3 linked regions of the Celeribacter indicus genome follow. The protein of the gene in region 3 interacts with the protein of the main gene of each other region in a pairwise test. Links are inferred from orthologs where the notes say so. Each region holds a gene or a part of one and is shown on either strand. Other genes may lie near its edges. The genes, in order: P73_RS21240, dnaE and dnaQ.

The links.
Region 1: the proteins of dnaQ (region 3) and P73_RS21240 interact in binary tests that used the Escherichia coli proteins (3 or more experiments, as listed by UniProt). The link is inferred for Celeribacter indicus from one-to-one orthologs.
Region 2: the proteins of dnaQ (region 3) and dnaE interact in binary tests that used the Escherichia coli proteins (3 or more experiments, as listed by UniProt). The link is inferred for Celeribacter indicus from one-to-one orthologs.

The regions. Positions count from the first base shown.
Region 1 is NZ_CP004393.1:4,352,634-4,362,293, reverse strand. Bases 4,611-7,601 are described here. They hold P73_RS21240 (DNA polymerase III subunit gamma/tau), read right to left. Parts: upstream 6,993-7,601; coding sequence 5,229-6,992; downstream 4,611-5,228. Other genes in these bases: rsgA (ribosome small subunit-dependent GTPase A), read right to left, coding at 7,050-7,601; P73_RS21245 (YbaB/EbfC family nucleoid-associated protein), read right to left, coding at 4,857-5,201; recR (recombination mediator RecR), read right to left, coding at 4,611-4,813. In the rest of the region: P73_RS21280 (DEAD/DEAH box helicase), read left to right, coding at 1-494; rpsU (30S ribosomal protein S21), read right to left, coding at 587-793; P73_RS21270 (COQ9 family protein), read left to right, coding at 905-1,615; P73_RS21265 (NAD(P)H-quinone oxidoreductase), read left to right, coding at 1,618-2,598; P73_RS21260 (ribonuclease T2 family protein), read right to left, coding at 2,659-3,300; P73_RS21255 (DUF1013 domain-containing protein), read left to right, coding at 3,440-4,183; more of recR, read right to left, coding at 4,256-4,610; more of rsgA, read right to left, coding at 7,602-8,093; P73_RS21230 (ABC transporter permease), read right to left, coding at 8,353-9,117; P73_RS21225 (ABC transporter ATP-binding protein), read right to left, coding at 9,117-9,660. UniProt on the Escherichia coli protein: Part of the beta sliding clamp loading complex, which hydrolyzes ATP to load the beta clamp onto primed DNA to form the DNA replication pre-initiation complex.
Region 2 is NZ_CP004393.1:3,890,536-3,901,307, reverse strand. What follows is about bases 2,602-6,704. They hold dnaE (DNA polymerase III subunit alpha), read left to right. Parts: upstream 2,602-2,985; coding sequence 2,986-6,504; downstream 6,505-6,704. Other genes in these bases: P73_RS19175 (SlyX family protein), read right to left, coding at 6,512-6,704; xdhA (xanthine dehydrogenase small subunit), read right to left, coding at 2,602-2,756. In the rest of the region: xdhB (xanthine dehydrogenase molybdopterin binding subunit), read right to left, coding at 1-1,395; more of xdhA, read right to left, coding at 1,395-2,601; more of P73_RS19175, read right to left, coding at 6,705-6,724; hisS (histidine--tRNA ligase), read left to right, coding at 6,863-8,371; P73_RS19165 (ATP phosphoribosyltransferase regulatory subunit), read left to right, coding at 8,371-9,480; hisG (ATP phosphoribosyltransferase), read left to right, coding at 9,480-10,178; P73_RS19155 (DUF1489 family protein), read right to left, coding at 10,207-10,626; P73_RS19150 (adenosylcobalamin-dependent ribonucleoside-diphosphate reductase), read left to right, coding at 10,751-10,772. UniProt on the Escherichia coli protein: DNA polymerase III is a complex, multichain enzyme responsible for most of the replicative synthesis in bacteria. This DNA polymerase also exhibits 3' to 5' exonuclease activity. The alpha chain is the DNA polymerase catalytic subunit.
Region 3 is NZ_CP004393.1:205,322-214,989, reverse strand. The notes cover bases 6,253-9,251. They hold dnaQ (DNA polymerase III subunit epsilon), read left to right. Parts: upstream 6,253-7,378; coding sequence 7,379-8,125; downstream 8,126-9,251. Other genes in these bases: P73_RS01025 (FxsA family protein), read right to left, coding at 8,696-9,199; secB (protein-export chaperone SecB), read right to left, coding at 8,129-8,638; coaE (dephospho-CoA kinase), read left to right, coding at 6,787-7,386; P73_RS01045 (shikimate dehydrogenase), read left to right, coding at 6,253-6,790. Also shown: tRNA uridine-5-carboxymethylaminomethyl(34) synthesis enzyme MnmG, read right to left, coding at 1-1,777; tRNA uridine-5-carboxymethylaminomethyl(34) synthesis GTPase MnmE, read right to left, coding at 1,802-3,088; transcription termination factor Rho, read right to left, coding at 3,116-4,384; protoporphyrinogen oxidase HemJ, read right to left, coding at 4,509-4,961; P73_RS01050 (Maf family protein), read left to right, coding at 5,358-5,963; more of P73_RS01045, read left to right, coding at 5,960-6,252; P73_RS01020 (Tim44/TimA family putative adaptor protein), read left to right, coding at 9,307-9,668. UniProt on the Escherichia coli protein: DNA polymerase III is a complex, multichain enzyme responsible for most of the replicative synthesis in bacteria. The epsilon subunit contain the editing function and is a proofreading 3'-5' exonuclease.

The sequences.
Region 1 (9,660 bases), 4.1 Mb from region 3 along the record:
TGTGCCGGGCGGGCAATCTCGAAAAGAGCCAGATCGGCAAGATCCGCATGCAGGACGAGGAAACCTTCGTCGAATTGCGGCAGGATGCGCTGCCCGGTTTCCTCGACCGGCTCGGCGCCGACGGCGTGCTTGAGGACGGGGTCACGGTGACGCCACTCGAAGAGGCGCCCGACACCTCAGCCCCGCGCCGCAGCCCGGCCGGCCGGTTCGAGAAGCCGAAGGGCAAGCCGCGCTACGACAAGCCGCGCGGCAATGGATCGGCCGAGGAATATCTGAGCGAGGCGTCGGAAAAACCCCGCCGCCCGAAATTCGAGAAACCAGCGCGCAAGGCGCGCGACGCGGCGGTGCATGGCGAGGCGAAACCGCGCAAGCCGCGCCAGAAACCGGCGGGCGAGAAACCGCTGGGGCCGAAAGGCGGCGGGTTCAAACCGCGCGGCACCGCGCCGAAACCGCACCGCAAGGGCGGCAAGGGCAAGCCACCGCGCAAGGGCTGAGGCGGGAAAAGGCAAACCCCCGGAGGCTTTCGCATCCGGGGGTCGTATGGAACTTCGTCCCGAAGGACCGTTCGTTCACCGATCAGGAGATCTCAGAGAAGACCCTCGCGCTGCGCTTTCTTACGAGCGAGCTTGCGGGCACGGCGGACGGCCTCGGCCTTCTCGCGCGCTTTCTTCACGGAGGGTTTCTCGAAATGCTGCTTGAGCTTCATTTCGCGGAAAACGCCTTCGCGTTGAAGTTTTTTCTTCAGAGCCCGGAGGGCCTGATCGACGTTGTTGTCACGAACGCTAACCTGCATGTGGTGTCACCACCTTCCTAAGTTAGATTTGCATGAATTGCAGGAAGTGGCCGTATAGCAAAGCGAGGCTAGTTTGTCTAGCATCGTGCCGAATTCAGGAGAACGAAACCGATGCAGAGCACCGCCTATCCCGATCCGACCCGCGAAAACCTGCTGGATGCGGCGCTCCCGCATGTGGTCTTCGACGGCTGGGGGCCCGAAACCTTCAGGGCCGCGGTGAGTGATTCGGGGGTGTCGCCGGCCCTGGCACGGGTCGCCGCCCCGCGCGGTTCCGTCGATCTGGCCGCCGCCTATCACAAGCGCGGCGACCGGGCGATGATCGCGGCGCTCGGGGAGACGGATCTCTCCGCCCTGCGGTTTCGCGACCGAATCGCCCATGCCGTCTGGCTGCGCCTGCAAAGCGTCGACCGGGAGGTGGTGCGGCGCGGCATGTCGCTCTTTTCCCTGCCGCACAACGCACCGGAGGGCACGCGGCTCCTCTGGGAAACGGCGGATGCGATCTGGACCGCGCTGGACGACACGTCGCGGGACGTGAACTGGTACACGAAACGCGCGACGCTCGCGGGCGTCTTCGCCTCCACGGTGCTGTTCTGGCTCGGCGACGACAGCGAAGGCTTCATGGAGACGCGCGCCTTTCTCGAGCGCCGGATCGACGACGTGATGCAGATCGAGAAGGCGAAGGCGGGCCTGCGCGGGAACAAGGTCTTCTCTGCGGCCTTCGCCCTGCCCAACGCGCTCATCGGCATGATCCGCGCGCCCGCCGGGGCCGGACGCACGGATGTGCCCGGCACGCGATCCACCCCGCCGGGAGGTGCGCAATGAGCCTGCCCGAGACGATGCGCGCGGTCGAGATCTCCGCACCGGGCGGCCCGGAGGTGCTGAAACCCTGCACCCGCCCGGTGCCGGTGCCGAAGGCGGACGAGATAGTGATCCGGGTGGCCTTCGCCGGTGTGAACAGGCCGGATGCGCTGCAACGCGCGGGACTCTACGATCCGCCGCCGGGCGCGTCCGACCTGCCGGGGCTCGAAGCCTCCGGCGAGATCGTGGCCGTCGGCGCGGCGGTCTCCGACCGGAAGGTCGGGGAGCAGGTCTGCGCGCTCCTGCCCGGCGGCGGCTATGCGGAATATGTTGCGACGCCCGCCGCACATGCGCTGCCCGTGCCCGAGGGGCTGTCGCTGAAGGAGGCCGCCTGCCTGCCGGAGACCTTCTTCACCGTCTGGACCAATGTCTTCGACCGCGGCGGGCTTCGGGCCGGGGAGCGGTTCCTCGTCCATGGCGGCTCCTCGGGCATCGGCACGACCGCGATCCAGCTCGCCAATGCCTTTGGTGCGCGGGTCTTTGCCACCGCCGGATCGCCGGAGAAGTGCGAGGCCTGCGAGGCACTTGGCGCGGAGCGGGCGATCAATTACCGCGAGGAGGATTTCGTCGAGGTGGCGAAGGCCGAGGGCGGCATGAACCTCATTCTCGACATGGTCGGCGGCGATTACATCGCCCGCAACATCAGGTCTCTGGCCACGGAGGGGCGGCTCGTGAACATCGCTTTCCTGCAAGGCTCCAGGGCGGAGGTGAATTTCGCGCAGGTCATGCTGCGGCGGCTGACGCTCACCGGCTCGACGCTGCGCCCGCAATCGGACGCGGCGAAGGCAGCGATCGCAACGGCGCTCTATGGCAATGTCTGGCCGAAGATCGCGTCGGGACAGGTGCGCCCGGTGATGGACAGCACCTTCGCGCTCGACGACGCGGCGCAGGCCCATGCGCGGATCGAGACGAGCGCGCATATCGGCAAGATCGTGCTCGAAGTCTGAGTATTTGAACAGCAAAGGAGACGGGCGCGCGCTCTCGTCGTCGCGCGGCCGCTGAGCGCGTCAGTCGATCGCCTCGAAGAGTGCGGCGTCGAGCGTGCAGTCCCGGATCACGTCCGCGCCGCACCGGCGCGGCGCGAGGTCGCGGGTAAGGCAGATGCGCACCTCCTCGATGCGCGCGGCCTTGCAGGTCACGGTGATTTCATCGGCCTCCAGACCGGGATTGGCCTTCAGGAAGGCTTCCTCCACCACCGCGGCGGGGAGCTTCACGTCGCGGTCGAGTCTGCGGAATACCTCGGGACGGGCGATGCGGGCATAAGCGGCGCGGGCGGTGTCGAAGTAGCGCTCCGCCGAAAGGCCGGAGCAGCGCCCGTGCTTCTTCCACTGATACCAGGCCGCGCCGTCCGTGCCCATGATATCGGCCATCGCCGCCGTGCGACTGCGCGAGGGGTCGCGTTCGGCGCCGTGGCAATAGGAGGGCCAGCCGGTCTCGTATTGCGGCCAGAGCCCGTGCAGCACCCAGCCGAGCGGGCGGTCGCATTGCGGCGAGCCGCGCGCTGCGCCCTCGAGTGCGCACCAGGTCGGGGACCATGAGAGCGCGAGCACGTAATAGTCGAAATCGCCCGCCTGCTCTCCCTCCGCGCGGGCCGCGCCGCTCCAGAGCAGGGCCGCGGCGACGAGGGCGGTCACGATCCGTTGACGCATTTTCTCTTTCCTCCGGCGGTTTTCGGCACTATACAGCGCCCGTGTTCCCCGACAACGAGAACCCTCCCCACCGGGGAAAGCCCTTTCAGGCGACGGGAAAGATGTATCCGGGGGCAAGACATTCTAAGGAGTGCGTCCTATGGCAAAACCGATCATGGCAAAGGCCACCGCCGTCTGGCTCGTCGACAACACGACCCTGAGTTTCAGGCAGATCGCGGATTTCTGCGGGCTGCACGAGCTCGAGGTGCAGGGCATCGCGGATGGCGATGTTGCGGGCGGTGTGCGCGGTTTCGACCCCATCGCCAACAACCAGCTCACCGCCGAGGAGATCAGGAAGGGGGAGGAGAACCCCCTTCACCGGCTCCAGCTCAAATACAACGCCGCCGCCGTGGGCGAGGAAAAGCGCCGCGGCCCGCGCTACACGCCGCTGTCGAAACGGCAGGACCGCCCGAACTCGATCCTCTGGCTCGTGAAGTTCCACCCGGAGCTGTCGGACGGCCAGATCGCCAAGCTCGTGGGCACGACGAAGCCGACGATCCAGTCGATCCGCGAACGGACCCACTGGAACATCGCGAACATGCAGCCGATCGACCCGGTCGCGCTCGGCCTGTGCAAGCAGTCCGAACTCGACGCCGCCGTGCAGAAGGCCGCGAAGAACCGCGAGGCGGGCATGACGGATGACGAGCGGCGCAAGCTGCTGTCCACCGAGGAATCGCTGGGCATGGACACGGAGCCGAAGATCCCCACCGCCATCGCGGGTCTGGAGACCTTCTCGCTCTCGGGAGATGACGACGACGACAAGGACGACACGGTGCCGGATGCGGACAGCTTCTTCAACCTGCCGGACAATGACGACGACGAGGATGAGGACGACCACCGCTGAGCCCGCCCATCGCCCGCGACATGAGAAAGCCCGGATGGAAACGTCCGGGCTTTTCGCATCTGCGCGACGGGATCAGAGGGACTTGCGGGCGGTGAGCGCGGCGGCGATGGTGCCGTCGTCGAGATAGTCGAGCTCGCCGCCGACCGGCACGCCCTGCGCCAGCGATGTCACCTTGCACCGGCCGGAAAGTTCGTCGGCGATGTAATGCGCCGTGGTCTGGCCATCCACCGTGGCGCCGAGGGCGAGGACCACCTCCCCGATCTGCTCGTCTCCCACGCGCTGCACGAGGGCGGGGATGCGGAGCTCTTCCGGCCCGACGGCGTCGAGTGCGGACAGCGTGCCGCCGAGGACGTGATAGCGTCCCCTGAACACCCCCGACCGCTCCATCGCCCAGAGGTCGGATACGTCCTCGACCACACAGATCTCGCCAGTCGCGCGGCGTTCGTCCGCACAGATGTCGCAGAGATCCGCCGTGCCGATATTGCCGCAGCGGACGCATTCGCGCGCACTGTCCGCGACATTCTGCATCGCCTGGGCAAGCGGCGCCATCAGGCGTCCGCGCTTCTGGATGAGGTGGAGGACGGCGCGCCGTGCCGAGCGCGGCCCGAGGCCGGGCAGCCGCGCCATCATGTCGATCAGGTCTTCGATGTCCTGGCGTCCGCTCACGTCGGTCTCAGAACGGCATCTTGAAGTCGGCCGGGAGGCCGAGGCCTTCGGTCAGCTTCTGCATCTCGGACTGCGCCTTTTCCTGCGCCTTCGCCTGTGCATCCTTGATCGCGGCGAGGATCAGGTCCTCGACCACCTCCTTTTCCGACGGCTGAAAGATCGACGCGTCGATGTCGAGCCCGGTAAGGTTGCCCTTCGCGGTCGCCGTGGCCTTCACGAGCCCCGCGCCGCTTTCGCCGGTCACGGTCATGGTGTCGAGCTGCTCCTGCAACTCGGCCATGTCCTTCTGCATCTGCTGTGCTTTCTTCATCATTCCGGCCATGTCGCCGAGACCGCCCAATCCTTTGAACATTCCGTCATCCTTTCCTGTGGGGAGCCGTCATTCCTCGAACGGATCCCATTCGTCCTCGACCTCCTCGAGCGCCTCGCTCGCCGCGCTGGCGGCCAGCGCGTCGGGGGTGCGGATGTCGCTGATCTTCGCGTCGGGGAAGAGCTCGAACACCTTAGCGACGATCGGGTGCTCCCGCGCCTCGGCCTCGAGCGCGAGACGCGCGGCATCCTCCACCTCGTAGATGGTCCGCGCCTCCTCAGGAGCTTCGGCGATAGTCACGATCCACCGCACGCCGGTCAGGGCGTGGAGCCGCTGGGAGAGGCGGGGGGCCAGGTCCGCGGCCGCATCCCCCCAGGGCTGGAACTCGATCCGGCCGGGGCTGTAGCGCGCGATCCGCATGTTTCTCTTCGCCTCGATGAGCAGGGTGCCTGCGCGGCTTTCCTCCAGCAGCGCGACGACCGCCTCGAAGGAGGTGTAGCGCGCCAGCGCCACGTCGGGGGCCTGCGCCGGCGCTGTCGCTGCGCCGCTCGTCATCACCGGCCCGTGGGTCACTGGCCCGCCTCCGGCCGGGGCGCCCTGCGCACTCACCGATCCGCCGCTCCGCGGCGCGCCGCCGCCGGCGGGGCCGGAGGGCGGGCGGGGCGGCGGGTTCTGCTCGTTGAGGCGGCGCACCAGATCCTCGGGCATCGGCAGCTCGGCCACATGGGTGAGCCGGATGATCGCCATCTCGGCGGCCATCATCGCGTTCGGCGCGGCGGCCACCTCCTCGAGCGCCTTCAGCAGCATTTGCCACATCCGCGACAGCACCCGCATCGGCAGCTTTTCCCCCATCGCGAGCCCGCGTGCGCGCTCGTCCGGGCCGATGGTCGGATCCTCGGCGGCATTGGGCGTGATCTTGATGACCGAAACCCAATGCGTGATCTCCGCGAGATCGCGCAGCACTGCAAGCGGATCGGCGCCATCGGCATATTGCCCGCCCAGTTCCCCGAGCGCGCCCGCGGCATCGCCCGCCATGATCATGTCGAAGAGATCGAGCACGCGGCCCCGGTCGGCAAGGCCCAGCATCGCGCGGACCTGATCGACCGTTGTCTCGCCCGCACCGTGCGAAATCGCCTGGTCGAGCAGCGAAAGCGCGTCCCGGACCGAGCCCTCGGCGGCGCGGGTGATGAGCGCGAGCGCGTCCTGGGCCACGGCACTGCCTTCCTTCGCGGCGATCGTGGAGAGGTGGTTCATCATCACCTCGGGTTCGATCCGGCGCAGGTCGAACCTCTGGCAGCGCGACAGCACCGTGACCGGAACCTTGCGGATCTCGGTCGTGGCAAAGATGAACTTTACATGCGCCGGCGGCTCTTCGAGCGTCTTGAGAAGCGCGTTGAACGCGCTCGTCGAGAGCATGTGCACCTCGTCGATGATGTAGATCTTGTACCGCGCGGAGGCAGCGCGGTAATGCACCGAGTCGATAATCTCGCGTATGTCGCCCACCCCGGTGCGCGAGGCGGCGTCCATTTCCATCACGTCGACATGACGACCCTCGGTGATCGCGACGCAGTGCTCGCACTGGCCGCAGGGTTCCGTGGTCGGTCCGCCCGTTCCATCCGGTCCGACGCAGTTCATGCCCTTGGCGATGATCCGCGCGGTGGTGGTCTTTCCGGTGCCGCGGATGCCGGTCATGATGAAGGCCTGCGCGATCCGGTCGGCGGCAAAGGCGTTCTTCAGCGTCCGCACCATCGCGTCCTGACCGATCAGGTCGGCAAAGATTTCCGGGCGATACTTGCGCGCCAGAACCTTGTAGCCGGTGTTCGTGTCGGACATGCGGTGGCCTCCTTCGTTCGCGCTGTAAGGTAAGGGCGGGGAGGCCCCCCCGCAACCTCATTCGCCGCGTCTTGCGCTCTTTGCCTTCTTCGCGGATTTCACCGTCTTGGAGAACTTGCGTCCGCGGTCGCGCGCCTCGGCAATGGTCTCCGTGTTGCGGGCGTCTTCCTCGAGGAGTTTGCGCCAGCGTTCGACCCGCTCGGGGTCCAGCTCGCCCGCCTCCACGGCGGCGCGCACCGCGCAACCGGGCTCCCCGCGATGCCGGCAGTCGGAGAATTTGCACATCGCGGCCAGCTCGGTGATGTCCTCGAACAGTGTCGCAATGCCTTCGGAGGCATCGTGCAGCGCAAGCTCGCGCATCCCCGGCGTGTCGATCAGCCAGCCGCCCGCGTGCATCCGGTGCATCGAGCGCGCGGTGGTGGTGTGCCGGCCCTTGGCGTCGTCCTCGCGGATCTCCCCCACCTCGATCTCCTCGCCCGTCAGCCCGCGCGCCAGCGTCGACTTGCCGACGCCCGAGGAGCCGACGAGCGCGATGGTCTGCCCCCTGCCGCAATAGCGTTCGAGCCGGGCGATGTCCTCGGCGTCCTTCGCGTTCACCAGCATCACCTCGGCACCTTCATAGATGGATTTCGCCCGCGTCTCGTAATCTTCGGCCGGCATCTCCTCCGGCCTGTCCTTCCTGGTGATGACGATGACCGGCACCGCCTCCGCGTCGAGGGCGATGGCGAGATAGCGTTCGAGCCGGGCCTCGTTGAAATCCTGGTTGCAGGAGGTGGTGATGAACAGCGTATCGATATTGGCCGCGATGAGCTGTGCCTGCGCCGCGATCCCCGCGGCCTTGCGCGAGATGAGCGTCTTGCGCTCCAGAAGGCGGATGAGCCGGGTGCCGTCGGTGAGGGCGAAATCGCCCACGGCCATGTCCGTGGCGACATGATCGCCGGTCAGCGCGATTTCCACGCGCTCGAGCGCAGGGGTGAGGGCGACGACGGAGCGGCGGCGCACTTCGGACAGGCGCACGGGGGTCAGCGTCCCGATCTCTTCGAGGTCGAGCTGGCCGTTGAAGAACTGGGACCAGCCCAGATCGGTGAGATCGGTCGTCATTCATGTCCCGCTGTCAGAAGGGTTGGCCTATATTGCCGCCTGCGGGCATAAGAACAAGACCCGAACGGCGGCGCAGCGCGGAACAGTGGCACGAAGGGGAAGGGTGAGAGGCTGGACAACGACCCAAGCGGGACTCGTTACGGCTGCTTCCTTCCGGACCTGACCGGGTTGGCGAGGTGCTCGCCCGCGCCAACCTCTCGAGGGGTTACATAGTCGCGACGGACCGGGAACGCAAGTCCCGGCCCGCGCTGGTCTGCGCTCAGCCCTGGGGACGCTCCGCCCAGCCCGCGAAGATCTTCTCGAGCCCGACCACGATGTAGTAGAGCACGATCCCGAGGAAGGCGAGGGCGATCAGCACCGCGAACATCAGCGGGTAGTCGGCGTTGATCTTCCCCGAATCGAACAGATGGCCGAGTCCGCGCCCGTGCGGCTCCACGATCTCCATGAGGTTCGTGCCGATGAAGGCGAGCGTCACCGACACTTTCAGCGCCCCGAAGAATTCCGGCAGCGTCTTCGGCAGGGCGATCTTCCAGAAGATCGTCCATTTCGACGCGCCGAGGGAACGCAGGATATCGCGATATTCCGGCTCCAGCGTCGACAGCCCGATGGCGACCGCGACGGAGATCGGGAAGAACGAGATCATGAAGGCGATCAGCACCGTGTTCAGGTCGTGCTGGCCGATCAGGATCAGCGCGATGACCGGCACGACGGTCGCCTTCGGAATGGCGTTGAACCCCACGAGCAACGGATAGATCGCGTCCCGCATCGTGCGCGAAAATCCCATCACCATGCCGATCAGCGTGCCCACGACCACCGCGAGCAGCAGGCCGATGACGGTGCGCCAGAGGGTCTGCCAGCCGTAGATCAGGAACAGGTTCCAGTATTTCGTGTAGGCCGGCAGGAGGTCGGAGGGCGATGCCATCTTGTAATTCGGCCACTGGTTCACCCAGACGACGAATTCCCAGAGCACGAGAAAGATCAGGATGGCGATGGTCGGGGTGGCGATCCGGCGAAAGGTCTTCATCATGCGGCTTTCTCGTCCGTCGCCCGGCCCTGGGCGATCTCGATCTGGTGGCGCAGCCGATGCAGGATCTCGGTTGCCTCCTGGGTGTAGAGCACCTCGAGATCGGTACGACCCCCGAGCTTCACGTTCTCCACATGCTGCGCCGTCGCCGGCCGTCCCGAAAGCACGATCACCTCGTCGGCGAGATAGACGCTCTCGCGCAGGTCATGGGTGATGAGCACGCCGGTAAAGGGCTCCTCGGCCCTGAGCGCATGCATGGTCTGCCACAGGTCCTCGCGGGTGAAGGCGTCGAGCGCGCCGAAGGGTTCGTCCATGATCAGGACGTCGGGCTTGTGGACGATCGCGCGGCACAGCGAGGCGCGCTGGCGCATCCCGCCCGAAAGCTCCGAGGGCCGCTTGTCCTCGAATCCCTCGAGCCCGACGAGCGCCAGAAGCTCCCGCCCGCGGTCCTCCTTCTGTTTCCGGCTCATCTTGTTCGGCACGATCTCGAGCGGCAGGAGCACGTTTTGCAGGATCGTGCGCCATTCGAGCATCACCGGGTTC
Region 2 (10,772 bases), 3.7 Mb from region 3 along the record:
GTTCCACTCTGCCACCTGTCTGCGCCGGGCGCTCCAGTCGGCCTGCGACAGGAGGCGTTCGGTCATGCCGTGGAGGATGAAATCCTCGACCTCCTGCCCGTAGGGGGTGAGCTTGCCGCGCGGGCTGTGCCGCCCGCCCGAGAGCCGGGCATGGCCGGTGTCGTGTTCCTCGCCGCCGCGCGACAGCGGGTCGTAGTCGACGGAGACGATATGGTCCTCGGGCACGCCCTCGCCTGCCACGGGAACCACCATCTCGTCGTAATAGTTGAGCCGCCGCACCTCCGCCGGATCGCGTCCGAGCGTATGGGCGATATGGTCGATCACACGTTCGATGCCGAGGACGCCCTGCGGCCCGCCGAAGCCGCGATAGGCGGTGTTGGACTGGGTGTTGAGCCGCAGGCGATGGCTCTCGATCCGCGCGTTCGGCAGGAAATAGGCGTTGTCGGCATGGAGCATCGCCCGGTCCGCCACCGGCAGCGTGAGGTCCATCGACCAGCCTGCGCGGGTGAGTTGCAGGAAGTCGATGCCGAGGATACGGCCCTCCCCGTCGAAACCGCAGGTGTAGGAGATGCGGAAATCGTGGCGCTTGCCGGTGACGATCATGTCGTCGTCGCGGTCATAGCGCATCTTGCAGGGGCGGCCCGTGGCGCGGGCGGCGACGGCGCAGGCGATGGCGAGCCAGTTGCCCTGGCTCTCCTTCCCGCCAAAGCCGCCGCCCATCCGCCGCGTCTCCACCCGCACGGCGTGCATCGGGACGTGGAGCGCGTGGGCGACCTTGTGCTGCACTTCGGAAGGGTGCTGTGTCGAGGAATAGACGATCATGTCGCCGCCTTCCTGCGGCAGCGCGGCGGCGGCCTGTCCCTCGAGATAGAAATGCTCCTGTCCGCCCATCTCGATCGTGCCTTCGATCCGGTGCGGCGCGCCGGCGATGGCCTTCGCCGCGTCGCCGCAGCTGTAGATGCGCGGACCGTCCTCGAAATGCGATTTCTCACGCAGCGCGGTGTCGTAGTCGAGGATCGCGGGGCGTTCGTCATAGTCGATCTTTGCGAGGCGGACGGCGCGGCGGGCGGCGAGATGCGAAGTCGCGATGACGAGGAAGACCGGCTGGCCGACGTAATGCACCACGTCGGAGGTCAGAAGCGGTTCGTCGCCGAGAGAGGGCGAGCAGTCCGGCACCTCGCCGTCGAAATCCTCCGCGGTCATCACCGCGACGACGCCCTCGGCTGCGCGCACCGCGTCGAGTTCCATCGCGGTGATGTCGCCATGGGCGACGGAGGACAGGCCGAAGGCCAGGTGCAGCGTGTTCGCGGGCATCGGGATGTCGTCGATGTAGCGCGCCTGTCCGGTGACATGCAGCTTCGCCGCATCATGGGGGAGGGGGGAACCGACCGCCATCACGCGCCCTCCCTGACGGAGAGCACCGACACGCCCTGGCCCTCGCGCTCCGCGAAATAGCGGCGCAGCATGTTGCGCGCGGCGGTCAGGCGATAGGCGCTCGAGGCGCGCATGTCCGAGAGCGGCGTGTAATCCTCGGCAAAGGCGGGGAGCGCGGCCTCGATCGCGGCCTCGCTCCAGGGCTTGCCGGTCAGCGCCGCCTCGACCGTGCGGGCGCGCAGGGGCGTTCCCGCCATGCCGCCGAAGGCGATGCGCGCCGCGGTGATCCTGCCGTCTTCCACGGTCAGGTTGAACGCGCCGCAGACCGCGGAAATGTCCTGGTCGAAGCGTTTCGAGAGCTTGTAGACCCGCAGGTCGCGCAGGCCCGCCTTCGGCACGGTGATGCGCTCGACGAATTCGGAGGGCTGGCGGTCCTGTCTGCCGTATTCGATGAAGAATGCCTCGAGCGGGAGGCTGCGCCGGTCCTCGCCCTTGCGAAGCGTCAGCGTCGCGCCCGCGGCGATCAGCGGCGGCGGGCTGTCGCCGATGGGGGAGCCGTTGGCGATATTGCCGCCGAGCGTCGCAGCGGCACGGATCTGGACGGAGGCGAAACGGCGATACATTTCCGCAAGCGAGGGGCAGAGCGGGCGGAACAGTCCGACCAGATCCCCGACCGGGGTCATGGCGCCGATCTCCAGCGTGTCCGGCGTTTCGGTCACGCCCCGCAGATCCTCGATCCCGCCGAGGAAGATGACCTCGTCGAGATCGCGCAGCTGCTTGGTGACCCAGAGCCCCACGTCGGTCGCTCCGGCGATCAGCACCGCATCCGGGCGCAGTGCGTAGATCGCGGCAAACTCGTCGGCGCTCTCGGGTCGTTCGACGATGGCCGGAGCGGAAAAGGCGACGTGGTCGAACCCCTCCGGCACCGGGTCCTTCGCTGCCTTCGCCGCCGCGCGCAGGATCGGCGCGTAGCCGGTGCAGCGGCACAGGTTGCCGGCGAGCACGTCCTCGTGGTCGGTCCGCCCCTGCGCATGGGCGGTGGCAAGCGACATGACGATTCCGGGCGTGCAGAAGCCGCATTGGCTGCCGTGCTCCTCGATCATCGCCCGTTGCACCGGGTGAAGCACCTCCCCGTCCGACAACCCTTCGACCGTGACCACCGACTTGCCGTGAAGCTGCGGCAGGAACAGGATGCAGGCGTTGAGCGGCTTCTTTCCCTGCGCATCCTCGACCATCACCGTGCAGGCGCCGCAATCGCCTTCGTTGCAGCCCTCCTTCGTGCCGGTGAGGCCGCGGGTTTCGCGCAGATGATCGAGCAGGGTACGTGTCGGCGTCTCCGTGACCGTCACGACCTCGCCGTTGAGCCGAAAGGTGATCTCCATATATCAGGCCGGCCGCTTTCTTGTCTCTTCGACCACGCCCGATGCGGCGGAAAGCGTGGTCCCTGTCCTAGAGAGCAAAGCCGCCCCGGCCTGGATTTGCAAGGGATTCTCGCAGGGCGTTTGCGCATAAATTGCCCGAATGATTAAAAATCGGGCGCGACAATCCCTGTGGAAAACGTGTTTTTCGCCCTTGGCGCGGTGCCATGGGGTGAGATAGCCTTGTCCGGCCATGAGCAGACCCGGTTTCATCCATCTTCGCGTCCATACCGAATACTCCCTTCTCGAGGGGGCGATGCGGCTCAAGAAGCTGAGCGGCATGGTTGCGGACATGGGCATGCCGGCGGTCGCCGTGACCGATACGAACAACCTGTTCTGCGCGCTCGAATTTTCCGAATATGCCAAGGGGGCGGGCATTCAGCCGGTCATCGGCTGCCAGGTCGACGTCGCCTATTGGGAGCCCGAGCCGGGCGGGAAGCCGAAGCCGCCCGCGCCGGTCGTGCTGCTTGCGCAGAACGAACAGGGCTATGAGCATCTGATGAAGCTCAATTCCTGTCTCTATATCGACAAGCACGGCGCGCTGCCGCAGGTGAGCCTCGAGGAACTGGAGCGCTATTCGGGCGGCCTGATCTGTCTCAGCGGCGGGGCGGAGGGGCCGGTCGGAAAGCTCGTGCAGGACCATCACCCGCGGGAGGCGCGCGCGCTGCTCGAGCGGCTGAAGGCGATCTATCCGAACCGGCTCTACGTCGAGCTCCAGCGCCATCCGGGCGAGGACGGAACCTATACGGTGGGGGAGCGTGCGACCGAACGGCCCTTTGTCGAATGGGCCTATGATCTCGGCCTGCCGCTCGTGGCGACGAATGACGTCTACTTTCCCAAGGCCGACATGTACGAGGCGCATGATGCGCTCATCTGCATCGCGGAGGGCGCCTATGTCGACCAGTCGGAGCCGCGCCGCCGCCTCACGCCGCAGCATTATTTCAAGAGCCCGGCCGAGATGGCCGCGCTCTTCGCCGATCTGCCGGAGGCGATCGAGACCACGGTGGAAATCGCCCGCCGCTGTGCGTTCAAGGCCTACAAGCGCGACCCGATCCTGCCGAAATTCGCCGATGACGAGGTGGAGGAACTGCGCAAGCAGGCCTGGGAGGGGCTCGAGAAGCGCCTCGCCGTGATCGAGCCCGCCGCGCCGCGCGAGGAGTACGAGGACCGGCTCAGGTTCGAGCTCGGGATCATCGAGCAGATGGGATTCCCCGGCTATTTCCTCATCGTTGCCGACTTCATCAAATGGTCGAAGGACAACGACATTCCGGTCGGGCCGGGGCGCGGTTCGGGTGCGGGGTCGCTCGTGGCCTATGTGCTTACGATCACCGACCTCGACCCGCTGCGCTATTCGCTGCTGTTCGAACGCTTCCTGAACCCCGAACGCGTGTCCATGCCGGACTTCGACATCGATTTCTGCATGGACCGGCGCGAGGAGACGATCCGCTACGTCCAGGAGAAATACGGTCGCGACAAGGTCGGACAGATCATCACCTTCGGCGCGCTCCTCTCGAAGGCCGCCGTGCGCGATATCGGGCGGGTGTTGCAGATGCCCTACGGGCAGGTGGATCGCCTGTCGAAGCTCATTCCGGTCGAGGGGGTCAAGCCCGTCTCCATCGAGCAGGCGCTGAAGGACGAGCCGAAGCTGCGCGAGGAGGCACGCAACGAGGAGGTGGTGGACCGGCTCCTGACCTACGGCCGCCAGGTCGAGGGGCTGTTGCGCAACGCCTCCACCCACGCGGCGGGCGTGGTGATCGGGGACCGGCCGCTCGACGACCTCGTGCCGCTCTACCAGGATCCGCGCTCGGACATGCCCGCCACCCAGTTCAACATGAAATGGGTGGAGCAGGCGGGGCTCGTGAAATTCGACTTCCTGGGGCTGAAGACGCTTACCGTCGTGCAATCGGCGATGAACCTGATCTTCAAGAACGGCCGCCCGCTCCATGTCGCGCCGGACGGCACGCGGCTCTACGAGCCGGCGGCGGGGGCCGAGAACCAGATCAACCTCATCCCGCTCGACGACGCGAAGACCTACAGGCTCTATTCGGACGCGAAGACGGTCGCGGTGTTCCAGGTGGAAAGCTCGGGCATGATGTCCGCGCTGCGGCAGATGAAGCCCACCTGTATCGAGGATATCGTGGCCCTCGTGGCGCTCTATCGTCCGGGGCCGATGGAGAACATCCCGACCTATTGCGACGTGAAGCACGGGCGCAAGGATCTCGAGAGCATCCATCCGACCATCGACCATATCCTCGAGGAGACACAGGGGATCATCGTCTATCAGGAACAGGTGATGCAGATTGCGCAGGTCATGGCGGGTTACACGCTTGGCGGCGCCGACCTTCTGCGCCGCGCGATGGGCAAGAAGATCAAGGAGGCGATGGACGCCGAGCGCCCGAAATTCGTCGAGGGCGCGAAGAAGAACGGTGTGGACCAGAAGAAGGCCGAGGAGGTCTTTGCCCTTCTGGAGAAATTCGCCAACTACGGCTTCAACAAATCCCATGCGGCGGCCTATGCCGTGGTGTCCTATTACACCGCTTGGCTGAAGGCGAACCACCCGGTCGAGTTCATGGCGGGGGTCATGAATTGCGATATTCATCTCACCGACAAGCTCGCGATCTATGCCGAGGAGGTGCGGCGGGGCCTCGATGTGGAGATCGTGCCGCCCTGCGTGAACCGGTCGCTCGCCACCTTCGACGTGGTGGATCAGAAGCTGGTCTACGCGCTGGGTGCCCTGAAGAACGTCGGCGGCGAGGCGATGCAGCTCATCGTGAACGCGCGCGAGGAGGGGGGCAAGCCCTTCGTGACGCTGTTCGACTTCGCCCGCCGCGTGGACCTGAAGAAGGTCGGGAAGCGTCCGCTCGAGATGCTCGCGCGCGCCGGCGCCTTCGACCAGCTCGACGGCAACCGCCGCCGCGTCTTCGACAGTCTCGAGGCGCTGGTGCAATATTCCGCGGCGATCCATGAACAGAAAGCTTCCTCCCAGGTGTCGCTCTTCGGCGATGCGGGAGAGGATCTGCCGGAGCCGCGCCTGTCCCCCGTGGGCGACTGGGTGGCCTCCGAACGGCTGATGGAGGAGCAGAAGGCCATCGGCTTCTTCCTCTCCGGCCATCCGCTCGACGACTATGCGGGCGCGCTCCGGCGCAAGAAGATCGCGACCCTCGCCGACGCCCAGGCCAGGGCAGAGGCCGAGGGCGGTGCCATCGTCAAGGTCGGCGTCATGGTCTCCGGCTTCCGTCCGATGAAATCGGGCAAGGGCACGCGCTATTTCCGCATGAACGTCTCCGACGCCACCGGACAGCTTGCCGGCATCGCGATGTTCCCCAAGAAGGACGAATATGACGCGGCCTATGCCATCTTCGAGGCACACGACAAGGTGGTGATCACGCTCGAAGGCCGGTTCAGCGACGGTCAGTTCGACCCGACGATCCGCTCCGTCGCGCCGATGGAGGCCATCGTGGCGGATGCGGGCGGGGCGGGGCTCAGGATCTTCTGCGACGATGTCATGGCGGTGACGCAGGTGAGCGAGCTTCTCGCCCGCGTCACGCGGGAGGCGCGGCAGCCCCCGCGCGGCGCGGTGTCCTTCTGCATCATGGCGCCCGACTATCCCAACGAGGTGGAGATCGACATTCCCCAGCCCTTCGTCGTCACCCCGGAGGTGAAGGGCGCGATCCGCTCCTTCGACGGGGTGGTGATGGTCGAGGATATGTAAGCACCGCTTACCAGTGCGGCGGGCGCTGGTCGACGAGCGGCACCGTGCCCTCCGTCTCCGACTGGCGCGCGGCCTCGGCCTCCATCAGCAGGCCGAGCCGGCGCTCCGCCGCCTCGATCACGCGTTCCTGCCGCGCAACCACGTCCGACAGCTCGTCCACGACCTTCGTCAGATAGGCCACCTGTTCCTCGAGTGTGACGATACGGGTTTCGTTTTCCATCTCTGCCTCCCATCGGCTGACACCGGGTTTGCCTGTCCATCATAGCGGGGATTCGCGACGCTTTCACCCGCGCGCGCTTGCCCCGCACCGCCCCTTGGGCTATGCCGCCCCCGAGTTCGAGACCAAAAGGGATCCGACATGGCCAAGCCCAAGAAGACTCCGCGCCCCAAGGCCATCACGCCCAAGGGCTTTCGCGACTATTTCGGCACCGAGGTGACCGAACGCAAGGCCATGCTCGATCGGATTGCCGAAGTCTACCATCTTTACGGCTTCGAGGCGCTGGAGACCTCTGCGGTGGAAACGGTCGAGGCGCTGGGCAAGTTCCTGCCAGATGTGGACCGCCCGAACGAGGGCGTCTTCGCCTGGCAGGAAGAGGCCGAGAGCGACCGGCCCGGCGACTGGGTCGCGCTGCGCTACGACATGACCGCGCCGCTCGCCCGCGTCGCCGCGCAATACCGCAACGACCTGCCCGCGCCCTATCGCCGCTACGCGATGGGGCCGGTCTGGCGTAACGAGAAGCCGGGTCCGGGGCGGTTCCGCCAGTTCTACCAATGCGACGCCGACACGGTGGGGGCCGCCTCCGTCGCTGCCGACGCGGAGATCTGCGCGATGCTCTCGGACACGCTCGAGGCGGTGGGCATCCCGCGCGGCGACTATATTGTGCGGGTGAACAACCGGAAGGTGCTGAACGGCGTGATGGAGGTCGCGGGCGTGCTCGACCCGGCCGACCCGTCGAAATTCGAACACGAACGCGGCATCGTGCTGCGCGCCATCGACAAGCTCGACAAGTTCGGGGAGGAGGGCGTCCGGCTCCTGCTCGGCAAGGGACGCATGGACGAGAGCGGAGATTTCACCACTGGCGCGGGCCTGTCGGAGGCGCAGGCCGACACGGTGATGGGATTCATGGCCGCGCGGCGCGACACAGGTGCCGAGACGGTCGAACGGCTGAGGACCCTCGTGCAGGGCTCGCAAACCGGCCTCGACGGTGTCGCGGAGCTCGAGACCATCGCGGATCTTCTCGCGTCCCAGGGCTACGGCCCGGACCGGATCGTCATCGACCCTTCCGTGGTGCGGGGGCTCGGCTATTACACCGGTCCCGTCTTCGAGGCGGAACTGACCTTCGAGATCCTCGACGAGAAGGGCCGTCCGCGCCAGTTCGGTTCGGTGGCGGGCGGCGGGCGCTATGACGATCTCGTCAGGCGCTTCACCGGACAGGAGGTGCCGGCGACCGGCATCTCCATCGGCGTTGACCGCCTCCTCGCCGCGCTGCGGGCGAAGGGCCGCGTCGGCGCGCCGGCGCAGGGGCCGGTGGTGGTGACGGTGATGGACCGCGACCGGATGGGCGATTACATGGATATGGTGGGTGAGCTGCGCCGGGCGGGCATCCGCGCCGAGGTCTATCTCGGCAATCCGAAGAATTTCGGCAACCAGCTCAAATATGCCGACAAGCGCGAGAGCCCCGTCGCGATCATCCAGGGCGGCGACGAGAAAGAGCGCGGCGTGGTGCAGATCAAGGATCTGGTCCTCGGGGCGAAGATCGCGGAAAACGCCTCCCTCGAGGAATGGAAGGATCGCCCGAACCAGTACGAGGTGCCGCGCGAGCAGATGGTCGCGAAGGTGCGCGAGATCCTCGGGAGCTCGTCCTGATGCCCCCGTTCAGACCCCGGAGCGATGTTCCGAAGGCCGAGGTGCGCGCGGAGGCGGCGCGCCTGCGCGCCCTGTTCGAGGAGCGCGGCGCCCTTGCCGTCGATCCGGACATCCTGTTGCCGGCGGAAGTGCTGCTCGATCTCTATGGCGAGGACATCCGCGCCCGCGCCTATGTGACGACCGATCCGGAACGCGGCGAGATGATGCTGCGCCCCGACTTCACCGTGCCCGTGGTGCAGAGCCACATGTCCAACGGCGCGGAGCCGGCGCGCTATACCTATGCGGGCGAGGTCTTCCGCAAGCAGGAAGACATGCCGGAACGGGCGAATGAATATATCCAGGTCGGCTACGAGGTGTTCGACGGCTCCGATCCGGCCGGGGCGGATGCCGAGGTCTTCGCCCTGTTTTCCGGGGCGCTCGCCGGCCATGGCCTGCATGCCGCCACGGGCGATATCGGCATTCTCAAGGCGGCCGTCGCAGGCCTCAGGACGACGGAGCGCCGCCGCGCGGCGCTTTTGCGCCACATCTGGCGGCCGCGCCGGTTCCGCGCCCTGATGAGCCGCTTTTCGGAGGCGGGGAAGGCGCTGCGCGAGCAGAACCTCGCGCGGGTGCGGGCCAACCTCGGCGAGGCGGAAGCGCCCTTTATCGGGCTGCGCACGCAGACGGAGATCGACGCCCGGATCCGCGCGCTCGAGGAGGACGCCGCCGAGCCGCCGATTTCCGGCGCGGAGATCGGGCTGCTCGACGACATCCTCTCGCTGAAGGAAACCCTGCCGCACGTCCTGTCCGCGCTGCGCGACATCGCCGTCGACCTGCCGGCGATCTCCGAGGCGGTGAGCCGCCTCGACCGGCGCTGCCAGGCGCTGTCGCGGCGGGGCGTCGATGTGGATCATCTCGATTTCGAGGCCTCCTACGGACGCACCTCGATGGAATATTACGACGGCTTCGTCTTCGGCTTCTACGCCGAGGGCCGTCCCGACCTTCCGCCCGTGGCGACCGGCGGCCGCTATGACGCGCTGACCTCGGTCCTGGGGCAGGGGCGGTCGATCCCGGCGGTGGGCGGGGTGATCCGGCCGGGGCTGATGCTGTCGCTGAAGGGAGAGGCGTGATGGCCGTCAAACTCGGCGTGCCGTCCAAGGGACGGCTGATGGACAAGACCTTCGAATGGTTCTCCGAGCGCGGCATCGTGCTGTCGCGCGCGGGGGCGGAGCGGGAATACTCCGGCGCGGTCGAGGGGATCGGCGGCATGGAACTCGTGCTCCTCTCCGCCTCGGAGATCCCGCGCGAACTCGCCGCCGGGCGCATCCACCTCGGCGTCACCGGGTCCGATCTGGTCCGCGACAAGCTGGCGGCATGGGACAGCAAGGTCTCGGAACTCGCGCGCATGGGCTTCGGCCATGCCGATCTCATCATCGCGGTGCCGAAGGTCTGGGTCGATGTGGACACGCTCGACGACCTCGACGCCGCCGCGGCCGCCTTCCGCGCGCGCCATGGCTTCCGCCTCAGGATCGCGACGAAATACCACCACCTCGTGCGCGAATATCTCAAGGCGCATGGCGTCGCGGATTACCAGCTCGTCGACAGCCAGGGCGCGACCGAGGGCACGGTGAAGAACCTCACCGCCGAGGCCATCGCGGACATCACCTCGACGGGCGAGACGCTGCGCGCCAACCACCTGAAGATCCTCGATTGCGAGCCGGTGCACCGCTCGCAGGCGACCCTCTTCAAGTCCCGCCAGGCACCCTGGACGGACGAGACGCGGGCGACGCTCGTGACACTTCGGGACATGCTGGGGCTCGGAGACTGAGCTCCCGTTTCCTTTGTGCCGGAAATACTCAGATCACGCCGATCTCCGCCAGAGCCTGCGCCAGCTCTCCGGGCAGGTCCGGCTCGTTCTCCCGCCCCTTCGGCAGGTCGGCGGGCGCGTCCTCGGGCTTGAGGTAGCGCCAGCCCTGGAACGGGCGGCGTAGCGCATTCGCGGTGCGGATCAGCGGCTTTCGGAGCAGGATGCGGCAGCGCCGCACGCCGTCGGCGCCGATCACTTCCTCGAGACCCGCGATCTCCTGCCGCGCCTGGATGACGCCCTTGATGACCCAATAGAGCGATCCGCCGTTCAGGAGCTTCTCCTCCTGCTTCGGCCACATGCGCGTGGTGTGCCCCCGCGTCTCTCCCGGCGCAGCCTCGATATAGGCCGCAAGCTGTTCGACGCTGTCCACGCCAACGCAGAGCTTCACAAGATGGATGTGGTTTGTCACAATAGCCCCCAAGGTCTTGTGCGTTACTTAGGCAGAATCTTCGCCGGATCAAGATTGCTCTCCGACGCACAGCTCTTTACAAGCCACGCTCCATTCCCTTCGTCAAACCGACTCGAGAGACGCCATGACCCGCTTTGCCGCCCCCA
Region 3 (9,668 bases):
CAATCGTCTGCGGCCGGGTCTTTTCGAGCTTCATCCGCAGTTCATTCGAGAGCCCGACGAGCGCGGCGTAATCGAAATCAACAGGGATTGCCTGCTGTTCATCCCGCTTCATTGCCTCGACATCGCGTTTCTGCCGGGCGATATAATTGGCATAAAGCGCATCTTTCGCCAGTTGATCCCGGACCTCGTCGGGAAGATCCCCCAGTCCGGGATCCAACGCGAGGAGCTGATCGAAAGAGCTGTCCGGGAAGGACAACACCGTGTAGAGCGTGCGCCGTGAGCCGTCATCGCTCACCGCAATTCCAGCTCCCGCCAGCTCCCGCGGAGTGTAGGTCCTCGCCTCCAGCAACGACCGCGCCCTTTCGAGCGCCGTCATCTTCTCCTCGAACGCGACGCGACGTCCTTCCGTCACGAGGCCGAGATCAAGTCCCAACGGAGTCAACCTTTGGTCCGCGTTGTCGGCCCGAAGCGACAGGCGAAATTCGGCGCGGGAGGTGAACATGCGGTAAGGCTCAGTCACGCCACGCGTCACCAGATCGTCGATCATCACGCCGATATAGCTGTCCGAGCGGCGGAACACCGCCTGCTCGCGGCTCAATGCCTTGTGCGCCGCATTCGCACCCGCCACCAGTCCCTGCGCCGCGGCTTCCTCATATCCTGTCGTCCCGTTGATCTGCCCCGCGAGGAAGAGTCCCGGCACATCCTTGAGTTCGAGCGTCGTTCGCAAGGCGCGCGGATCAACGTAGTCATATTCGATGGCATAGCCCGGCTGAAGGATTTCCACCGCCTCCAGGCCGCGAATCGACCGGACATAAGCCTCCTGCACATCCAAGGGAAGCGAGGTCGAAATGCCGTTGGGATAGACGGTATCGTCGTCGATCCCTTCCGGCTCCAGGAAAATCTGGTGCGACGGCTTATCGGAAAACCGCACCACCTTATCCTCGATCGAGGGGCAATAGCGCGGACCGACGCCGGCGATATGTCCGCCATACATCGCAGACCGATCAAGGTTCTTCCGGATGATCTCATGCGTCTGTTCATTGGTATGAGTGATACCGCAGGCGACCTGCGGCGCCGACGGCCGTCGGTTCAGGAAGGAGAACATGACCGGCACATCGTCTCCGGGCTGCCTTTCCAGGATGCTCCAGTTGATCGTTTTTCCGTTGAGGCGCGGTGGTGTACCGGTCTTCAACCGTCCCATGGGAAGCCCGAAGCCGTAGAGACGTTCAGCGAGCGCGAGCGAAGGCCTGTCCCCCATACGCCCACCCGGACGCGACACGTCGCCAATATGGATCAACCCGTTCAGAAAAGTTCCGGTCGTGAGTACGACGGATACCGCACGAATCTCTGCACCATCTGCGAGCACGACCCCGGCCACCGCGTCCCCCTCGAGGAGAAGGTCCGAAACCTCGGCCTCCAAGATTTGCAGATTTGGCGTGCTTTCCAGTTCCGAAAGCATCTCGCGGCGATAGATTTTGCGATCGGCCTGCGCCCGTGGCCCCTGAACGGCCGGACCCTTCCGACGGTTCAGCAGACGGAACTGGATCCCGGCCTTGTCGGCAATCCGCCCCATGACGCCGTCGAGCGCGTCGATCTCGCGCACGAGATGGCCCTTGCCCAGCCCGCCGATCGCCGGATTGCAGGACATGACGCCGATCCCGTCCCGGCGCAGCGTAACAAGGGCGGTACGGGCGCCCGCCCGCGCCGCCGCCGCCGCGGCGTCGGACCCGGCATGGCCACCGCCCACGACGACAACATCGAAATCGCTATGTTTCACGTGAAACACTCCCGGCGTTCCCATTCATTTTCCGATACAGAAACTGGAGAAGATTTCCCCCAGAACCGTTTCCACATCTATCCGGCCAACAAGGCAATTGAGGCTGTGGACCACCTTTCGCAACTCTTCCGCTGCGATCTCAGTCCTGTCCGCGCCGATCAATACCTCATTTCGCGCCGATTCCAAAGAGGCCATTGCCTCCTTCATCGCGATCTTGTGGCGGTCGCGGATGGCCGACGAGGCGGACAGGGCGCGCGACGATAAAATCCCGGAGATATGACTCACCATCCGGTCGATCCCCTGCCCCGTTTTTCCGGAAACCGACAGATCATCCTGACCGGTGTCATCCTTCCCGACGAGAACCAGGTCGTCAGGTTCCGGCCGCATCTCCGGCACAGCGCCGGCATGAGGCAGGAGGATGACCCGGAGGTCGGCCTGCTGCGCACGACTGCGGGCGCGTTCGATGCCGATGGCCTCCACCGCATCCTCGGTCTCCCGCAGGCCGGCGGTGTCAAGCAGTGTCACCGGCAATCCACCAAGTTCCATCCGCACCTCTATGACGTCGCGCGTTGTTCCCGCAACTTCCGAGGTGATTGCCGCTTCACGCCCCGCCAAGGCATTCAAAAGCGTAGACTTTCCTGCGTTTGGCGGTCCAACGATCGCGACCTCGAAGCCATCGCGGATCCGTTCGGACATCGCCGCACCCGCGAGTTCGGTTTCCAATTCGATCATCACTTCCGCGATCAGTACCAGCACCTCTGGCGAGACGTCACTCGGCACCTCTTCATCCGCGAAATCTATCGTGGCTTCGAGCAAGGCCGCAGAGCGAACGAGCGCGTGCCGCCACCGCTCCACCTTCTCACCGAGGGCACCGGAAAACACCCTCAGCGCCTGGCGCCTTTGCGCTTCCGTCTCCGCCTCGATGAGGTCGGCAAGCCCCTCCACCTGAGCAAGATCGAGACGGTCGTTCTCAAGCGCGCGGCGGGTGAACTCTCCCGGATCGGCCATGCGAAGCCCATCAATCTTCGCCAGGGTGCGCAGGACCGCGTTGACGATGGCGACGGAGCCATGGAGTTGAAGCTCCGCGCTTTCTTCTCCCGTGAAAGACGCCCCTTTTTCGAAGCAGATCACCAGCGCCTCGTCAAGAACACCACCCTCGCGATCCTTCAGGAGCCGAAGCGCGGCCCGTCGCGCCGGGGGGACGTCGCCTGCCAGGATTTCAACAGCCCAAAACGCAAGCGGCCCGGAAATCCGGACCACTGCAACACCCGCCTTGCCGCGGGCGGACGCCAGGGCGTAGATCGTATCCACAGGTTTAACCTATTGATAATGTGAAAATCAGGCGTTCATCGAGTCGAAGAACTCGGCGTTCGTTTTCGTCTGTTTCAGCTTGGAGATCAAGAACTCGATCGCATCCGTCGTGCCCATCGGGTTGAGGATGCGGCGCAGGACATAGGTTTTCTGGAGGTCCTTCGGATCGACAAGGAGATCCTCCTTCCGCGTCCCGGACTTAAGAATGTCCATCGCCGGGAAGACACGTTTGTCCGCGACCTTGCGATCGAGCACGATCTCGGAGTTGCCCGTGCCCTTGAATTCTTCGAAGATCACCTCGTCCATCCGGGAGCCGGTGTCGATCAGCGCGGTCGCGATGATGGTGAGCGAGCCGCCTTCCTCGACGTTCCTGGCCGCACCGAAGAATCGCTTCGGACGCTGGAGCGCGTTGGCATCGACGCCGCCGGTCAGGACCTTCCCGGAAGAAGGCACGACCGTGTTGAAGGCGCGCCCGAGGCGCGTGATAGAGTCGAGCAGGATGACGACGTCGCGCTTGTGCTCGACCAGGCGCTTCGCCTTTTCGATCACCATTTCGGACACGGCAACGTGACGCTGCGCCGGCTCATCGAAGGTGGAGGAGACAACCTCCCCCTTCACCGAACGCTGCATGTCGGTCACCTCTTCGGGTCGTTCGTCGATCAACAGGACGATGAGATAGCACTCGGGATGATTTTTCTCGATCGAATGCGCGATATTCTGGAGCAGAACCGTTTTGCCGGTGCGCGGCGGTGCGACGATGAGCGACCTCTGACCCTTCCCGATCGGCGCGACGAGGTCGATGATCCGGGCCGAGCGGTCCTTGATCGTCGGGTCCTCGATCTCCATTTTCAGGCGCTCGTTCGGGTAGAGCGGCGTCAGGTTGTCGAAGGCGATCTTGTGACGCGCCTTCTCCGGTTCCTCGAAGTTGATCTGCGTCACCTTGGTGATCGCGAAATAACGCTCGTTGTCGCCCGGCGCGTGCATCACGCCCTCGACGGTATCTCCGGTGCGCAGCCCGTACTGGCGGATCACATCGGGCGAGACATAGATGTCGTCGGGACCGGGAAGATAGTTCGCCTCGGGAGAGCGCAGGAAGCCGAACCCGTCCTGGAGGACCTCGAGCACCCCGTCGCCAGAGATCTCCCAGCCTTCATCCGCGCGTTCGCGGAGGATCTGGAACATCATCTCGCCCTTGCGCATGGTCGAGGCGTTTTCGATTTCGAGATCCTCGGCCATGGCGAGAAGTGCCTTGGGGCTTTGGGCTTTCAGGTCGGCAAGGTTCAGGGCATCTGTCATGGAAAATCCGTGGTGACCGGCGAGATAGGCGGTCGGGCTGTGAAATGTCGCTGGAGAATCCCTCTGGCCGGACGGCGGGGATTTGCGCCTAGATAGGAGCGGTAGCTCCCGGAGTCAATCTTTCTCAGAAAGGTTTAGCGATAATCATGATCACGATGACGATCAGGAGAAGCGTCGGAAATTCGTTCATCATGCGATATTGGCGGCCGGTGCGGGTGTTTTTCCCTTCCACGAAATCCTTGCGGCGCAGGGCGAGCCACATGTGAAACCAGGTCATCGCGATCACGGAAGCGGCCTTGATCCAGCTCCAGCCGGCGCTCCAGTCGACCACGCCAGGCGTGAAGACAAGGCAGAGGCCGAAGATCCAGGTGGAGATCAGCGCCGGATTCATGATGAGTTTCAGCAGCTTCCTTTCCATGTCCTGAAACAGGAGGTCGGTTTCGCTGCCTTTTTCGACGCTTTCCGTGTGCCGGACGAAGAGGCGGGGGAGGTAGAAGATCCCGGCCATCCAGGCGACGATCGAGATCACATGGAAAGATTTCGTCCAAAGATATGCGTCGGCCAGGAAATTGCCCATCGGAGCCCTCGTCGTTACTGGACCCCTTCATAAAAGATAAAAAAGAAAAGAAAAGATGATGTATTTGTAGGGACTGTGGAAACTGGGGATTAATGCCTTATCCACGATCTTTTCCCGCGTGGATAGTTGGAAAGAATCTCGTCCACATTTGGGGATGATATATTTTTCCCCTTTAAAAACATGAATTTATTATCTTCATCTCGCCGGTGAACCTGTTGACGGACGCCCTGTGTCGCGGGAGAAGCGTACTTTCCCGTCACAGTCCGGGTTTCTTTTCCCCGGAGGACAAAGGGCAGGTGATTTCCGTGGGAGCGCTCTGTTATCCCAAGGCGGGAGGGGGTGTGCGGTTCACCCTCCGGAGATCAACGGAAACACACAGGAGTTTTCAACAGCACCATGAACAGCCGGCCCGTTCTTGTCCTCGCTTCCGGTTCGCAGATCCGTCAGCAGCTCCTGCGTAATGCGGGCGTGCCCTTCGAGGTGAGCGTCGCTAGGATCGACGAAGAGAGCGTCAGGAGTGCCCTTCTGGGCGAGGGTGCGCGCCCGCGGGAGGTCGCGGACGCGCTTGCGGAGGGCAAGGCGCGCAAGGTCTCCTTGAAGAGGCCGGAGGCGATGGTGATCGGCTGCGATCAGGTGCTTTCCTTCGAGGGGGAGCTGGTGTCGAAGGCGGAGAGCCCGGAGGAAGCCCGCGCGCTTCTGTCGCGGATGCGGGGCGAGCGCCACAAGCTCCTTTCCGCGGTTGTCCTCTATGAGAACGGGGAGCCGAAATGGCGCCACGTCGGGGAGGCCCGGCTCGAAATGAACGATGTATCCGATGCCTATCTCGACGCCTATCTCGCGCGGAACTGGGACAGTGTCCGGGATGCAGTCGGGTGCTACAAGCTCGAGGAAGAGGGCGTGCGCCTGTTTTCGCGCATCGACGGCGACTACTTCACGGTCCTGGGTTTGCCCCTGCTTCCGCTTCTGGCATATCTGTCGCTGAGGGGGGTGATAGCATCATGAGTGGGAAAATTCCTTTGGCAGGCGTGATCGGTGCGCCGGTGGGGCACAGCAAGTCGCCGAAGCTGCACGGATACTGGCTGAAGCGCTACGGCATCGACGGGTATTACGTTCCGCTCGAGATCGCGCAGGCGGATCTCGCGGAAGCGCTCAGGATGCTGCCGAAGCTCGGTTTCGTCGGCGCGAACGTGACGATCCCGCACAAGGAATCCGTCCTCGGCCTCGCCGATATCGTGACCGACCGCGCGGCGCTGATCGGGGCGGCGAACACGTTGATCTTCCGGCCGGACGGCAAGCTCCATGCGGACAACACGGACGGGTACGGGTTCGTGGAAAACCTGCGCAGCGGCGCCGAGTGGGATCCGAAGGCGGGGCCCGCGGTGGTGCTCGGCGCGGGTGGTGCGGCGCGGGCCGTGATCGCCTCGCTTCTCGAGGTCGGCGTGCCCGAGATCCGGCTCGCCAACCGCACGCGTGCGCGTTCGGACGTGCTCCGCGCGGAATTCGGGACGCGGATCTCCGTGTCGGAATGGATCAACGCCGGCGACATGATGGAGGGCGCGCGCACGGTGGTGAACACAACCTCCCTCGGCATGGTGGGTCAGCCGGAACTGAACGTGTCGCTCGCGCGGCTGAGCGCGAAGGCGGTGGTGACCGACATCGTCTATACGCCGCTGCGCACCGCTTTTCTGGAACGGGCGGCGGAGGTCGGCTGTCAGACGGTGGACGGGCTCGGCATGTTGCTGCACCAGGCCGTGCCGGGGTTCGAACGGTGGTTCGGAACGCGCCCGGCGGTCGATGATGCGACGCGCAACCATATCCTGAGCGTATGACCCGGCCCTTCGTCATAGGCCTGACCGGCTCCATCGGAATGGGCAAGAGCACCACGGCGCAGTTCTTTGCCGACGAAGGTGTGCCGGTCTGGGATGCGGATGCGGCGGTGGCCCGTCTTTATGATGCGGGGGGTGCGGCCGTGGCGCCGATCGCGGCGCGCTTTGCTGATGCGATTGAGCGGGACACGGTGTCGAAAGAGCGTCTCAAGGAATTGATCGCCGCGGATCCCGGTATCCTGGCGGAGATCGAGAAGATCGTGCATCCGCTCGTCGCCGCGGATCGGCGGGCGTTCATCGCCCGCGCCGAGGTACCCGTCGTGCTGGTGGACATCCCGCTCCTGTTCGAAACCGGGGGAGAAAAAGCGGTCGATGCTGTCGTGGTCGTGTCCGTGGATGCCGCGACACAGCGGTCCCGCGTGCTCGCCCGTCCCGGCATGACCGACGCCCGGTTCGAAGCCATTCTCGCACGGCAGATGCCGGATGAGGAAAAGCGCGCGCGCGCGGATTTCGTGATCACGACCTCGTCTCTTGAAGCCGCGCACGCACAGGTGCAGGATGTGCTCTCACAAATCAGGAGCAGATTGCAAGATGCGTGAGATCGTCCTCGATACGGAAACCACCGGCTTCGACCCGTTCAGCGGCGACCGCCTCGTCGAGATCGGGGCGATCGAGCTGGTGAACCACATGCCGACGGGGCGGACCTATCACCAATATATCCATCCCGACCGATTCATGCCGGACGAGGCCTTCGGCGTGCATGGTATCGGTTGCGACCTGCTGCAAAATCCACGCCCGCCGAGGGAGGGGGAGGTGATCCTGAAGGACAAGCCCTTCTTCAAGGCGGTCGGACAGGCCTTTCTCGATTTCATCGGCACGGATTCGAAACTCGTCATCCACAACGCGAGCTTCGACATGAAATTCCTCAATGCCGAATTGAAATGGATCGGCCTGCCAGAGATTCCCTTCGTCCGCGCGGTCGATACGCTCGCCATGGCACGGCAGAAATTTCCCGGATCGCCGGCGACGCTGGATGCGCTTTGCCGGCGGTTCAACATCGACAATTCCGCGCGCACCTTGCACGGGGCGCTGCTCGATTCCGAAATTCTCGCGGAGGTCTATCTCGAGCTGATCGGCGGGCGGCAGCCCGATCTTGTGTTGGCGCCGGTGAAAAGCGGCACGTCGGGCACGAGCGCGGCTTCGGCTGAAAACTGGCGGCCGACACGCCGGCCGGCACCGCTGCCGCCAAGGATCACGGAAGAAGAAGCCGCCGCCCATGCGGCTTTTGTGGAGACCTTGGGCGACGGCGCAATCTGGAAGAAATATTCGGAAGCGTGAGCCTCAGTTCGTGGTTGCCGTCGCCTTTTGCGCCTCGGCGCGGCGCAGCAGATCCTGACGGTAGAGCTGGACCCAGTCGATATTGTCGAGGTTGAGCGGCGGGAAACCGCCGTCGCGGGTGATGTCATGCACGACCCGGCGCAGGAACGGGAACAGCATCCGGGGGCATTCGATCATCAGGAAGGGGTGCATCTGTTCGTCGGGCACGTTCTCGATATGGAAGACACCGACATAGTCCAGTTCGAGGATGAAGATCGTCTGATCCCCGCTCTCGGTCTTGCTTTCCACCTTCACCCGCGTGCCGACCTCGAACTGGTTCGCGTCGTCGCGCTTCTTCGCGTCGAGCGCGACCTGGACGGAGATGTTCGGGCGTCCTTCGACCTTGAGCCCCTTCTGGGCGAGGATGTTTTCGAAAGACATGTCCCGGATGAACTGGCCGAGAGTCTGCATCTTCACCGGCGCGGGCTGTGCCGTGGCGTCGGGCGGGGTCTGGGTTTCGCCGTTTTCGGCCATCTGTTCTGTCCTTGAAATTTGGAAGTCGTGGCTTTGTATCAGACCGCCCGCAGCGTCTCAATGGCGAGTCCAGCCTGACTGGCCGGGATTTTCGGGCCGCTGTGGATCGACCTCTTCCCATTCGCCCTCGATGGTGCTGGACCCCTGTGCCTCGTCCGGGAACGGACCGGAACGCCGATACTGTGCGCTGGCTCCTCCGACGGTGAAGCGCTCGACCGTCACCCGCTTGCGCAGCTCGCGCAGGACGAGATTGCGAAAGGCCGGGACAAGAAGGAGAAACCCGAGGCTGTCGGTGAAGAACCCCGGTGTCAGAAGGAGCGCACCCGAGAACAGGATCATCGCGCCATGGGCGAGCGGTTCGCTCGGATCGTTCAGTTCATTGAGCGACCGGCGCAGTTGCGAGAGCGCGAGCGCGCCCTGTTGTCGCACGAGCCAGGTTCCGAGAAACGCCGTCACGATCACGATCGCGAGCGTCGGCCACAACCCGATCAGCCCGCCCACCTGTATGAACAGCGCGATCTCGATGATCGGAACCGCGACGAAGAGTGCGAAAAGCCACATGGGATCTCCTGTTTTCTTTACGGCCGCGCTGGTAGACTTGGCGACCACGGTCACCTACATAAGAACGCGAAACAGCTTTTGCCACGTTCCACGGAGACGAAGCGCCGATGGGTAATTCCCTTCTTTCCATTCTGGTCCTTGCCGGGATCGCCATTTTTCTGATCCTGCGCCTGCGCAGCGTTCTCGGAACCCGTGAAGGATTCGAGAAGCCGCGGGTGGAGGTGTCAGACCAGGTGCCGGAGCCGAACCGGGCGCGGCGCGACTTCGAGGTGATCGAGGGCGGCGCCGATCACGACATCATCGACAATGTCGAACCGGGCACCCGCGCCGCGGAGAACCTCGCGGCGATCAAACGCGTCGAACCGGGTTTTTCAGTGACCGAATTTCTGTCGGGCGCACGGGGTGCCTATGAAATGATCCTCATGGCCTTCGAACATGACAATCTCGACAGTGTGCGCGATTTCCTGTC